Regions from separate parts of the Streptomyces spiramyceticus genome, predicted to be linked through region 3. Evidence: predicted binding sites of a transcription regulator. Region 3 holds the regulator's gene; each other region holds the start of a gene.
The links. Region 3 encodes HrcA, which represses chaperone genes, less so after heat shock. Its sites were predicted from a motif close to TTNGCACTCNGNNNNNCNGAGTGCNAA; they were not measured.
Positions count from the first base shown of each region.

Region 1: a site for HrcA is predicted at 1,929-1,955, ahead of PXH83_RS11605 (FmdB family zinc ribbon protein). Genes of this name have one in related genera too.
Region 2: a site for HrcA is predicted at 2,223-2,249, ahead of groES (co-chaperone GroES). Genes of this name have one in related genera too.

Region 1 covers NZ_JARBAX010000001.1:2,598,383-2,602,847, reverse strand. The annotation lists gene PXH83_RS11615 (hypothetical protein) at 1-426, opposite strand, end outside; gene PXH83_RS11610 (S-methyl-5'-thioadenosine phosphorylase) at 649-1,482, opposite strand; gene PXH83_RS11605 (FmdB family zinc ribbon protein) at 1,564-1,917, opposite strand; gene PXH83_RS11600 (MFS transporter) at 2,118-3,386, opposite strand; gene PXH83_RS11595 (potassium/proton antiporter) at 3,641-4,465, opposite strand, start outside.
Region 2 covers NZ_JARBAX010000001.1:3,930,051-3,934,515, forward strand. The annotation lists gene PXH83_RS18045 (class I SAM-dependent methyltransferase) at 1-302, opposite strand, end outside; gene PXH83_RS18050 (polysaccharide deacetylase family protein) at 412-1,311, shown strand; gene PXH83_RS18055 (polysaccharide deacetylase family protein) at 1,308-2,168, shown strand; gene groES (co-chaperone GroES) at 2,397-2,705, shown strand; gene groL (chaperonin GroEL) at 2,802-4,427, shown strand.
Region 3 covers NZ_JARBAX010000001.1:1,777,119-1,781,583, reverse strand. The annotation lists gene PXH83_RS08140 (DUF3097 domain-containing protein) at 1-604, opposite strand, end outside; gene PXH83_RS08135 (MBL fold metallo-hydrolase) at 659-1,381, opposite strand; gene hrcA (heat-inducible transcriptional repressor HrcA) at 1,567-2,583, shown strand; gene dnaJ (molecular chaperone DnaJ) at 2,584-3,717, shown strand; gene PXH83_RS08120 (nitronate monooxygenase) at 3,784-4,465, shown strand, end outside.

The sequences.
Region 1 (4,465 bases), 820 kb from region 3:
CGTCGTCCCCGCACCGGCCAGTTCCGCGGCCGTGTTCCGGGGGACGGACAGGACCACCAGCGCCCCGCTGTCGTCTCCGAAAGTCCCGGCCGCCGCCTTCGGTACTTCGGCCACCCGGGCACCCGCGGCCACCACCCGCGCACCGGATCTCGCGCCGCCCGCCGACGCGTTGGCGGCGGCGATCACATCGACGCGGTCGCCCCGCCGCAGCAGCCGCACGGTCGCGGCATCAGCGATACGTACCGGCGCGGACACCATCTCCACCGGCTTCCGCTCACGCTGCGGCGCGGCGACGGCCGCCGCCGGCCCGGCTCCCGTACGACCCGTGTCGTACACGCCCGAAGCGGCCAGCGCGGCGGCTGCCATGGCGAGTGCGCCCGCCATCGCCCGCTTCCTGCGCCGCACCGCGCGCCGCAGGAAGCGCATGCCGCCACGCACCCGAACAGGGGCGAACCCGGGCACACCGCAGGGAGGCGGGGCCGGACGCGCGGGAAGAGAGTAAGTGGGGGACGTAGAGGACGAGGGGGACACGGAAACCACCGCCTGCCGCGAGGAGATTCGGCTGAACGCTCCTCACGATCCACGCTCTGCCCGGATCCCGCCGGAGCCTGTGGACCACCCCCGGTCTGTGGAAAACTCGCTCACCCGCTAGGGCAGTTCGATCCCCGTGTCCAGCCCGTCGAGCGCGTGCGCGCACAGGCAGTCGCGCGCCTCGTCCGCCGGCAGCCCGGCCACCGCGTCGAAGAGCACGGAGCGCAGCCGGTCGACATTCGCGGCGAAGACCTTGAGCACCTCCTCGTGGGAGACGCCCTCGCCCGTCTCGGCCCCGGCGTCCAGGTCCGTCACCAGCGCCAGCGACGTGTAGCAGAGCCCGAGCTCCCGGGCGAGTACAGCCTCCGGGTGCCCGGTCATGCCGACCACCGACCAGCCCATCGCCGCATGCCACCGCGACTCGGCCCGCGTGGAGAAACGCGGCCCCTCTATGACGACCAGGGTCCCGCCGTCCACCGGCTCCCAGTCACGCCCGCGTGCCGCCGCGACCGCAGCCTTGCGCCCCTCGGGGCAGTACGGGTCGGCGAAGCTCAGGTGCACCACCTTCGGCAGCTTCCCGTCGACCGGCGTCTCACCGTCGTAGAAGGTCTGCGTACGCGCCTTCGTACGGTCCACCAGCTGATCCGGTACGAGCAGCGTCCCCGGCCCGTACTCGGCGAGCAGCCCGCCCACCGCGCACGGCCCGAGCACCTGGCGCGCGCCGACGGAACGCAGCGCCCACAGGTTGGCGCGGTAGTTGATGCGGTGCGGCGGCAGGTGGTGACCGCGACCGTGGCGGGGGAGGAAGGCGACCCGCCGCCCGGCGATCTCACCGAGGAAGAGGGAGTCGCTCGGCTTCCCGTAGGGGGTGTCCACCTGTACCTCGGTCACGTCCTCCAGGAAGGAGTAGAAGCCCGAGCCGCCTATCACGCCGATCTGTGCGTTCAACATGGCCGCCACAGTAGCCGGGCACGGACATGCCGAAGACCCCGCCGTCCGATACGGCGGGGTCCTGTTACGGCATGTGGCGCGCTACGCGGCCGAGGTGCTGCTGGAAGAGCTCGACGAACCCGAAGAGCCACTGGTGCTCGACGACGCGGCAGGCTTCGAGTCGGACGAAGACCCCGAGGACCCCGAAGACGAGGACGACGAAGAAGACGACGCGGCGGTCTTCGCGGACGACGTGGCCGGCGTGCTGCTCGACGAGGAGCCGCGGCTGTCGTTCCGGTAGAACCCGGAACCCTTGAAGACGATGCCGACCGCGGAGAACACCTTCTTGAGGCGTCCCTGGCAGCTCGGGCACACGGTCAGTGCGTCATCGGTGAACTTCTGCACCGCCTCGAGGCCTTCGCGGCACTCGGTGCACTGGTACTGGTAGGTCGGCACTTGTCTTCCTCCTGGCACTCTCGCTCGTTGAGTGCTAACAATCGTCCATAGTAGCTGTTACGCGCGGCTGACTGGAGTAACGTCTGTCACCTGCCTGCGGGCAGCGGTCAGGGCTTGGCCGTCATGAGGGTCCTCGGACTCAAGTGAGAAGCCGCCGCATTTCATGTGGTGGAGGAGTCACAGTGACGTATTCCGCTGCGTCATTCACCGACCGCGACAGGATCGCGGTGGACCGAGCCGCGCGTGACCACTCGGGTCGCGCGGCCCGGCGTCAGCCGCGAGCGCAGCGCCACGAGCGTGATCAGCGCAAGCGCCGTACCGCCCAGCGGCACCAGGAACCCGGCGCTGGCCCCGTTCGCGTCCGCCAGTCGGCCGGCGACAGTGACGGCCGCGGCCTGGCCGAGCGCAACGGCGCCGGTCAGCCAGGTGAAGGCCTCGGTACGGGCCGAAGCCGGCACCAGGGTCTCGACCATCGTGTAGCCGGTGATCAGCGCGGGCGCGATGCACAGGCCGACCAGCAGCCCCAGCCCGGCGAGCAGTGGCACGGAGTGCACCGCCCACAGTCCGGAGGCGGCCAGGGTCAGGGCGGCGTACCCGACCATCAGCCGGCGGCGGGGGCCGACCTTCCAGGCGATCGCGCCGCATGCGATGCCCGCGAGCATGTTGCCCGCGGCGAAGGTGCCGTACAGCAGCCCGTTGACGCCGGGGTTGCCGATCTCCTCGGAGAAGGCGGTCAGCGAGACCTGCATTCCGCCGAAGACCGCTCCGATGCCCAGGAAGGCCATCGCGAGGACGCGTACGCCCGGCACGGAGAGGGCGGAGGCCCGGCGTCCTTCGGACACGGTCAGGCGTCCGGCCTGCGGCTGGGTACGCCGCTGCATCGCGAAGAACAGGCCGCCGACCAGCGTCAGCGCCGCCTCTGCGGCCAGACCGGCCGCCGGGTGCACACCGGTGCACAGCGCGGTCGCGAGCACCGGGCCGACGACGAAGGTGAACTCGTCCGTCACGGACTCGAAGGCGGCCGCCGTCGACATCAGCGGCGAGCCCTCCAGCTTGGCGGCCCAGCGGGCCCGCACCATCGGGCCGATCTGCGGTACGGAAGCACCGGTAGGGACGGCCGCGACGAACAGTGCCCACATGGGGGCGTCCGCGAGCGCGAGCGCCGTCAGTGTGACGACGGAAGCGGTGTGTACAAGGACGCCCGGAATCAGAACAGCGCTCTGTCCGAAACGGTCGGCCAGTTTGCCGCTCTGCGGCGCGAACAGTGCCATGGAAACGCCGGTTACTGCGGCTACAGCGCCCGCGCTTCCGTACGAACCAGTGGTGTGCTGCACCAGCAGCACGATGCCGATCGTCAGCATCGCGAAGGGCTGCCGTGCCAGGAATCCGGGCAACAGGTACGTCCATGCTCCAGGGGTGCGGAGCAGCCGGCCGTAACCAGGGCGCGGGGTGGTGACCGTGTTGGACACGGTCCTTGCCTTTCTGCCGCCTGGTGACGCTCCCCTGTGCACGCGGTGGTGGGCGTGCGGGAGCCGCCGAGAGCTGTCCTCTTGCGCAGGACCGGCGGTAGATACCAGGACACCCACCGAGAGGGGGCCGGCCGCCGTACGGTCGCGCCAGCTCTGCGTCAGGCAGAGTTGGTCGATCAGTAGACCTTCATGTTACAGGGTGTCCCTGGGGTGACGCCTGTAAATGCCTAAGGAATCCGTCACACTGCCTGTGATCAATCGGACGTTGTGCCGCCGGTTCCCAGCCATCCAGCCAGCTTTCCGCCCTGCCCGACCGCCCGCAGCCGCTTCTCGGCCGCGTCCCGCACCGGATCGGTGGCCACGACCAGCAGCTCGTCGCCCCGCCGCAGCACAGTCGTCGGCAGCGGTACGAAGCTGGTGCCGTCCCGTACGACCAAGGTCACGGCGGCCCCGTGCGGCAGTCGCAGCTCGGCCACCTCCACGCCGTGCATCTTCGACTTCTCGGGGATCGCGACCGACAGCAGGTGTCCGCGCAGCCGCTCCAGCGGCGCCGACTCGATGCCCAGGTCGGCGGCCTCCGACGGGTCGACGCCGAGCCGCAGCCGCTTCGCCAGCCAGGGCAGCGTCGGCCCCTGTACGAGGGTGTAGACAACGACGAGGACGAAGACGATGTTGAAGACCCGGTCGCTGCCCTCGATCTCCGTGACCAGGGGAATGGTCGCCAGAATGATGGGCACCGCACCGCGCAGCCCGGCCCAGGACATCAGGGCCTGCTCCCGCCACGGGATACGGAACGGCAGCAGGCTGACGAGGACCTCCAGCGGCCGCGCCACCATCGTGAGCACCAGACCCACGACGACAGCGGGCCAGAAGTCGGCCACCAGCTCGTGCGGCGTAACCAGCAGGCCGAGCAGGACGAACATGCCGATCTGTGCGATCCAGCCGAGACCGTCCGCGAATCCGCGCGTGGCCGGCCAGTGCGGCAGCTTGGAGTTTCCCAGCACCATGGCGGCCAGGTAGACGGCGAGGAATCCACTGCCGTGCGCGATGGCTCCGGCGGCGTACGCAGACACCGCGAT
Region 2 (4,465 bases), 2.2 Mb from region 3:
GCGACCGTCGTACGGGTGGCCTGCTCGACGCCGTTCGGCGTGAAGAACATCCGGTACGCGTCCTCCGCGCCGAACTTCGCCACCGCACGCTGCCGCAGCCGCGCCTGACCCAGCGCCGCCGAGACCAGCGCGGCCGGGTGGTCGCGGCGCAGGCGTGTCGCGGTGGCCAGCTCGTCCGCCGGGTTGTAGTCGTGGAGCGAGGCGAGGAGGGCCCGGCCCTCGTCGGTGCGCAGGGCCGCGAAGGAGGCCAGGGGGGTGTCGGGGGCGTCGTCGGAGGCGTCGAGGTCGTTCACCCGGTCAATTGTGGGCCAGCCGGGGGACCGTGCGCGCCCGGTCGCGGTGTCGGCCGGGCGGCGAGCCCGTGCGCTGACAGCATCAGGCTCCATGCAACTAGTACGACAAAACGACAGAATGACCGAAAAGGGGGGCAGGCAGGCCCGCGTGGCCCTGGCCGTGCTCCTTGTCGCCGCCGTCGGCCCCGCCTGTGCCGCCGAGGGAAAACCGGCCGGGAACCCCGCACCCGCCCCCGGCCAGCAGCGGGAGTATCAAGCGGCCCCTGCGGGATCTCTTGCCGAGTACGCCGAGCGTCTGCGGCGTAGCCACGTCGCGCGCATTGCCGCCGCCCAGAAGTGGGGGCTCGTCCAGCCCCCGCTGCCCGCACCGCCGCCGCCCGCGGTGAAACCGGAGATCAAGACACGGAAGGGGTTCGAGGCGGGCCCCGGACTGCCACCCGTTTTCACCACCGTCCCGGTCAAGGAACGGGTCGTCTTCCTGACGATGGACGACGGCGCCGAGAAGGACCCGAAGCTGCTGCGGATGATGACCGAGCTGGGCATCCCGTACAGCGCCTTCCTCAGTGACTACTTGGTGCGCGAGGACTACGGCTATTTCAAGAAGATGCAGGACCAAGGTGTTTCCCTGCAAAACCACACCCTCAACCACCCCTATCTGCCCAGTCTTTCGTACGCCGAGCAGCAGCACGAGATCTGCGGCCAGCAGGCTCTCATCGAGAAGCACTTCGGCAAACGGCCACCGCTCTTCAGGCCGCCGTACGGCAGCTACAACGGGGAGACCCTGCGCGCCGCCAAGTCCTGCGGGATCAAGGCCGTGCCCCTGTGGGCCGCAGAGGCATTCCCGGACCGGATGGAGTGGCGGGAGTGGGACCGCGACCTGCACCCCGGCGACATCATCCTCACCCATTTCCGTGGGCGCGGGGACTGGAAGGGAACCATGCCGGACATGATCCGGCAGGTCATGAAGACGGTCACCGGCAAGGGGTACGCGGTAGCCCGGCTGGAAGACTACCTGTGAGTCACGCGCACCGGCCGACGGCCGGGCTACTGGCCGGTGCGCTCCTGGTCGCCGGGTGTGCCCAGTCCGTCGGCCCGGTCGAGCGGCTGGGGAGGAAAGCGGTGCGCAGCGTCGCGCCGGAGAGGGGGGACGAGGGCCCGCATGCGGGGGCGCGGGCGAACCTGAAGGGGCAGTCACGGCCGCGGGCCGGGGCGTACGCACGGTGGGGTCTGCCCGCGCCGCTCCGCCCGGCGCCGGCGCCCCCGGCCCGTAAGCCCGAACGGCCCTTTGTCGTGGACCGCGTACCCACCCGCGACAAGGTCGTCTTCCTCACCTTCGACGACGGCGCGGAGCGCGACCCCGCGTTCGTCCGGATGGTCGACGACCTGAAGCTGCCGATCAGCATGTTCCTCACGGACAGCGTGGGCTCGCCGGGATACGACCACTTCGACCGGCTGAGGCGCGCGGGCGGCGGCCTGAGCACCGTACAGAACCACACGCTCGGCCACGTCTATCTGCCCGGTCTTTCGTACGCCGGACAGCGCGCCGAGATCTGCGGCCAGCAGGACCGCCTGGAGGCCCGCTTCGGCGCCCGGCCACGGCTCTTCAGGCCGCCGTACGGGGCGTACAACAGCCAGACACTGCGGGCGGCGGGGGACTGCGGGGCCGAGGCGGTGGTGCTGTGGCGGGCGTCGATGCAGATCCATGACCTGCGGTACGTGGAGGGCGACCGGCTGCGGCCCGGCGACATCGTGCTCGCGCACTTCCGCGGACCCGGCGCTCTCAAGGACTCGACGATCACCGAGATGACGGCGCGGATGCTGCGCCGTATCCACGAACAAGGTTTCGCGGTGGCGCGTCTTGAGGATTACCTCTGATGGCGGAAAGGGCGGGCCGGGGGAGGGCGGGAACGCACTTCCGGCCGCGCTGGATTGGCACTCCGCTTGACCGAGTGCTAACCGCGTCATAGTCTCGGCGTTGGCACTCTCCACTGGGGAGTGCCAACAGTAGCGACGGGCAGGTCCGGCACCCGCGACGACGGATCCACCTGGTCGCCACCCCACATCAGTTAACCCCGTGAGATCTCCGAAGGGGGAGACCGGACCGTGACGACCACCAGCTCCAAGGTTGCCATCAAGCCGCTCGAGGACCGCATTGTGGTCCAGCCGCTCGACGCCGAGCAGACCACGGCCTCTGGCCTGGTCATTCCGGACACCGCCAAGGAGAAGCCCCAGGAGGGCGTCGTCCTGGCCGTGGGCCCGGGCCGCTTCGAGAACGGCGAGCGCCTGCCGCTCGACGTTTCCGTCGGCGATGTCGTGCTGTACAGCAAGTACGGCGGCACCGAGGTGAAGTACAGCGGCGAGGAGTACCTCGTCCTCTCGGCTCGCGACGTGCTCGCGATCATCGAGAAGTAACTCGCCCGAAGATTGCTTTTGATCTGCGCCCCTGGCCCCCCAGCGATTGCCGGGCGGCAGGGGCGCAGTTCGTTTTGAGAGGACTGAGACAGCTCCATGGCGAAGATCCTGAAGTTCGACGAGGACGCCCGTCGCGCCCTCGAGCGCGGCGTCAACAAGCTTGCCGACACGGTCAAGGTGACGATCGGCCCCAAGGGCCGCAACGTCGTCATCGACAAGAAGTTCGGCGCCCCCACCATCACCAACGACGGTGTCACGATCGCCCGTGAGGTCGAGCTCGACGACCCGTACGAGAACCTCGGCGCCCAGCTCGTGAAGGAGGTGGCGACCAAGACCAACGACATCGCGGGTGACGGCACCACCACCGCCACCGTGCTGGCCCAGGCACTGGTCCGCGAGGGTCTGCGCAACGTCGCCGCCGGCGCTTCCCCGGCCGCCCTGAAGAAGGGCATCGACGCCGCGGTCAAGGCGATCTCCGAGGACCTCCTCGCGAACGCCCGCCCGATCGAGGACAAGTCCGACATCGCTGCCGTGGCCGGGCTCTCCGCCCAGGACTCGCAGGTCGGCGAGCTCATCGCCGAGGCGATGGACAAGGTCGGCAAGGACGGTGTCATCACCGTCGAGGAGTCCAACACCTTCGGCCTGGAGCTCGACTTCACCGAGGGCATGGCCTTCGACAAGGGCTACCTGTCGCCGTACATGGTGACCGACCAGGAGCGTATGGAGGCCGTCCTCGACGACCCGTACATCCTGATCCACCAGGGCAAGATCGGCTCGATCCAGGACCTGCTGCCGCTGCTGGAGAAGGTCATCCAGGCCGGTGGCTCCAAGCCGCTGCTGATCATCGCCGAGGACGTCGAGGGCGAGGCCCTGTCGACCCTGGTCGTCAACAAGATCCGTGGCACCTTCAACGCCGTCGCGGTGAAGGCCCCGGGCTTCGGTGACCGCCGCAAGGCCATGCTCGGCGACATCGCCACCCTCACGGGTGCGACCGTCATCGCCGAAGAGGTCGGCCTCAAGCTCGACCAGGCCGGTCTGGACGTGCTGGGCTCCGCCCGCCGCGTGACCGTGACCAAGGACGACACCACCATCGTCGACGGCGGTGGCGACTCCGCCGAGGTCACCGGTCGCGTCAACCAGATCAAGGCCGAGATCGAGTCCACGGACTCCGACTGGGACCGCGAGAAGCTCCAGGAGCGCCTCGCGAAGCTGGCCGGCGGCGTGTGCGTGATCAAGGTCGGCGCCGCCACCGAGGTGGAGCTGAAGGAGAAGAAGCACCGCCTGGAGGACGCCATCTCCGCGACCCGCGCCGCGGTCGAGGAGGGCATCGTCTCCGGTGGTGGCTCCGCTCTGGTGCACGCCGCCAAGGTCCTGGAGGACGGCCTGGGCAAGACCGGCGACGAGGCCACGGGTGTCGCGGTCGTGCGCCGCGCCGTCGTCGAGCCGCTGCGCTGGATCGCCGAGAACGCCGGCCTTGAGGGCTACGTCATCACCGCCAAGGTGAGCGAGCTCGACAAGGGTCACGGCTTCAACGCCGCGACGGGCGAGTACGGCGACCTGGTCAAGGCCGGCGTCATCGACCCGGTCAAGGTCACCCGCTCCGCGCTGGAGAACGCCGCGTCCATCGCGTCGCTGCTGCTCACGACCGAGACCCTGGTCGTCGAGAAGCCGGCCGAGGAAGAGGCGGACGCCGGTCACGGCGGCCACGGCCACTCCCACTGACGTCCAGGACGCATGACGTCTGGCGTCTGACGCGTCCG
Region 3 (4,465 bases):
TCACCGCCTCCCAGACGTCGATATAGGGGTGGCCGACCACCAGGACGTCCGCGCCCGTCACCTGTGCCGCGATGCGGGACTCCTTCGAGCCCGGGACCAGGTGGTCGACCAGGATGCCCAGGCGGGCCTCCGCGGCCGGGGCGAAGTCCGCGACGATCGCGGGGAGGTCGTCGATGCCCTCCAGGTACTCGACGACCACGCCCTCGATGCGGAGGTCGTCGCCCCAGACGCGCTCCACCAGCTCCGCGTCGTGGCGCCCTTCGACGTAGATGCGGCCGGCGCGCGCGACCCTCGCCCTCGCCCCCGGTACGGCGAGCGAGCCCGACGCCGTGCGCGTCGCGGTCCGCGCGGGGGGCGCAGTGGGGCGTACCAGCGTGACGACCCTGCCCTCCAGCAGGAAGCCGCGCGGGGTCAGCAGGAACACCCGGTGCTTGCCGAAGCGGTCCTCCAGGGTCACCGTCCCCGCCTCGCAGCGGATCACCGCACCGCAGAAGCCTGTCGTGACCTCCTCCACGACCAGATCCGGTTCGGCGGGGACCTCAGGAGCGGCGGCGGTCTTCTTCCAGGGGGGCGTCAGATCGGGCCCGTACTGTCTGCTGCGCATTCGGCCGACGATAGTGCCGACGACAGTCCCGTACCGTCCGTCTCACCGTCCGTCTCACGAGACGCCGAAGCGCGCCGCCAACTCGTCCCGCTGCGCGCGGACATACGCCGCGTCCACCACCGCCCCGTGCCCCGGTACGTACACCGCGTCCTCGCCGCCCAGCGACAGCAGGCGGTCCAGTGCCCCCGGCCAGCTCGACGGGTGCGCGTCCGGGCCCGCCTGCGGGGTGCCCGACTCCTCCACCAGGTCGCCGCAGAAGACGACCTCGGGGGTGCCCGGCACCAGGACCACCAGGTCGTGGCCGCTGTGGCCGGGGCCGACGTTCGCCAACAGCACCTGGCGGCCGCCGCCGAGGTCCAGCGTCCACTCGCCGGAGACCTTGTGGTGCGGCACGACCAGTACGTCCACGGCCTCCGCGGCCGCCACCCGGTCGACGCCGTGCCGCATCGCGTCGTGCCGCAGCTCGTCCCGGCTCCGCCTCAGCACCTCGTCGACACCGACCGCCCCGTACACCTCGGTCCCCGCGAACGCCGCCGTCCCCAGCACATGATCGAAGTGGGGGTGGGTGAGGGCGATATGCGTCACTCTCCGGCCCAGCAGCCGCTCTGCCTCACCGCGCAGTTCCGCGCCCTCGCGAAGCGTCGAACCCGTGTCGATCAGAAGGGCTCCGCCGGACCCGGCGACGAGGCCGGTCGTCGCGTCCCACACGGGCAAACGCCGCCGGCCGACCCCCGGGGCGAGCCGCTCCCAGCCTGCCTCTTCCCAACTGACGTCCATACCGCGACGCTAGACCCAACCCAGGGCCCCTCGCCCGCTGAACAGCGCCGTCGCGCCATAACGTGACCGGCCGCCCTTGCTAGGGGCCCACCTCCCCGCCGTACACTGGGCCGGGGGTTTGCTGGCACTCCCACGAGGCGAGTGCCAAAGCCGGCACCGACGAACAACAGCTGGAGGTGTGCGCGATGCTCAGCGAACGCAGACTCGAGGTGCTTCGCGCCATCGTCCAGGACTACGTGGGCACCGAGGAGCCCGTCGGCTCCAAGGCGCTCACAGAGCGGCACAAGCTCGGCGTCTCCCCGGCCACCGTCCGCAACGACATGGCGGCCCTGGAGGACGAAGGCTTCATCGCCCAGCCGCATACGAGCGCCGGGCGCATCCCGACGGACAAGGGCTACCGCCTGTTCGTCGACAGGCTCGCGGGCGTCAAGCCCCTGTCGTCGCCCGAGCGCCGCCCCATCCAGAACTTCATGGACGGAGCGGTCGACCTCGACGACGTCGTGGCCCGTACGGTCCGGCTGCTCGCGCAGCTGACCCGGCAGGTCGCCGTCGTGCAGTACCCGTCGCTCACGCGGTCGACGGTGCGGCACGTGGAGCTGCTTTCGCTCGCTCCTGCCCGGGTGATGCTCGTACTCATCACGGACACCGGCCGGGTCGAGCAGCGCATGATCGACTGCCCGGCGCCGTTCGGCGAGACGTCCCTCGCGGACCTTCGGGCGCGGCTCAACAGCCGGGTCGTGGGCCGCCGCTTCGCGGACGTACCGCAACTGGTGCAGGACCTCCCCGAATCCTTCGAGACGGAGGACAGGGCAACCGTCACGACGGTGCTCGCCTCCCTCATGGAGACCCTGGTCGAGGAGACCGAGGAGCGGCTGATGATCGGCGGCACCGCCAATCTCACTCGCTTCGGGCATGATTTTCCCCTCACCATCCGGCCGGTGCTGGAGGCGCTGGAGGAGCAGGTCGTGCTCCTCAAGCTGCTCGGTGAGGCCAAGGACTCGGGCATGACCGTACGAATCGGGCACGAGAACGCCCATGAAGGGCTGAGCTCCACGTCCGTCGTCGCAGTCGGCTACGGTTCGGGCGACGAAGCAGTCGCGAAACTCGGCGTGGTCGGACCGACCCGCATGGACTACCCCGGAACGATGGGAGCGGTACGCGCAGTGGCACGTTACGTCGGACAGATCCTGGCGGAGTCGTAAGTGGCCACGGACTACTACGCCGTACTCGGCGTGCGCCGCGACGCTTCTCAGGACGAGATCAAGAAGGCATTCCGGCGGTTGGCGCGTGAGCTCCACCCGGACGTGAATCCCGATCCCAAGACGCAAGAGCGCTTCAAGGAGATCAACGCCGCGTACGAGGTGTTGTCGGACCCGCAGAAGAAGCAGGTCTACGACCTCGGCGGCGACCCCCTCTCGCAGGCGGGCGCCGGAGCCGGCGGCTTCGGCCAGGGCGGCTTCGGGAACTTCTCGGACATCATGGACGCCTTCTTCGGTACGGCGTCCCAGCGTGGGCCGAGGTCGCGTACGCGGCGCGGCCAGGACGCGATGATCCGGCTGGAGATCGACCTCAACGAGGCGGCCTTCGGCACGACGAAGGACATCCAGGTCGACACCGCTGTGGTGTGTACGACCTGTTCCGGTGAGGGCGCGGCGCCGGGTACCTCGGCCCAGACCTGCGACATGTGCCGCGGTCGCGGCGAGGTCTCGCAGGTCACCCGGTCCTTCCTGGGCCAGGTCATGACCTCGCGGCCCTGCCCCCAGTGCCAGGGCTTCGGCACGGTCGTGCCGACCCCGTGCCCGGAGTGCGCCGGCGACGGCCGCGTACGGTCGCGTCGCACGCTCACGGTCAAGATCCCCGCCGGTGTCGACAACGGCACACGGATCCAGCTCGCGGGCGAGGGCGAGGTCGGCCCGGGCGGCGGCCCCGCCGGTGACCTGTACGTCGAGATCCACGAGCTGCCGCACGCGGTGTTCCAGCGGCGCGGCGACGATCTGCACTGCACAGTGACGATCCCCATGACGGCGGCGGCGCTGGGCACGAAATGCCCGCTGGAGACGCTCGACGGGGTGGAGGAGATCGACGTACGACCGGGCACGCAGTCCGGCCAGTCGATCCCGCTGCACGGGCGCGGCATCACGCACCTGCGGGGCGGCGGCCGCGGCGACCTGATCGTGCACGTCGAGGTGCTGACCCCGTCGAAGATGGACCCGCAGCAGGAGGACCTGCTGCGCCAGCTCGCGAAGCTGCGCGGGGAGGAACGGCCCACGGGTCAGTTCCAGCCGGGACAGCAGGGTCTGTTCTCGCGCCTGAAGGACGCCTTCAACGGGCGCTGAGCCCGCCGCCCTCCCGTGCGGAAGGCTGGATTCGGCGCAGTGCGGAGGGCATGAAACTATGCGTTCATGTCCTCCGCACTGACCGATCTCTGCCGTTATCCGATCGTGCAGGCCCCCATGGCGGGCGGTGCCTCCTGTCCGCAGCTCGTTGCCGCCGTCTCCGAGGCCGGTGGTCTCGGCTTTCTTGCCGCCGGGTACAAAACCGCGGACGGCATGTACGAGGAGATCAAGCAGCTGCGGGGGCTGACGAGCCGTCCCTTCGGCGTCAATCTCTTCATGCCGCAGCCCGGCAACGCCGACCCCGCCTCCATCGAGGTCTACCGGCACCAGCTCGCCGGCGAGGCCGACTGGTACCAGACTCCCCTCGGTGAGCCGGACAACGGCGCCGACGACGGCTACGAGGCCAAGCTGGCCATCCTCATCGACGACCCCGTCCCCGTCGTCTCCTTCACCTTCGGCTGCCCCACTCGCTCCGTCCTGGACGCCTTCGCGAAAGCCGGCACTGTCACGATCGTGACGGTCACCTCGCCCGAGGAGGCCCAGGCCGCGCAGTGGAGCGGCGCCGACGCCGTGTGCGTACAGGGCATCGAGGCGGGCGGCCACCAGGGCACGCACCGCGACGACCCCAAGAGCGACGGCAGCGGCATCGGCCTGCTGGCCCTCGTCACGCAGGTCCGCGAGACCGTACAGCTGCCGATCGTCGCGGCGGGCGGCCTGATGCGCGGCGCGCAGATCGCGGCGGTACTGG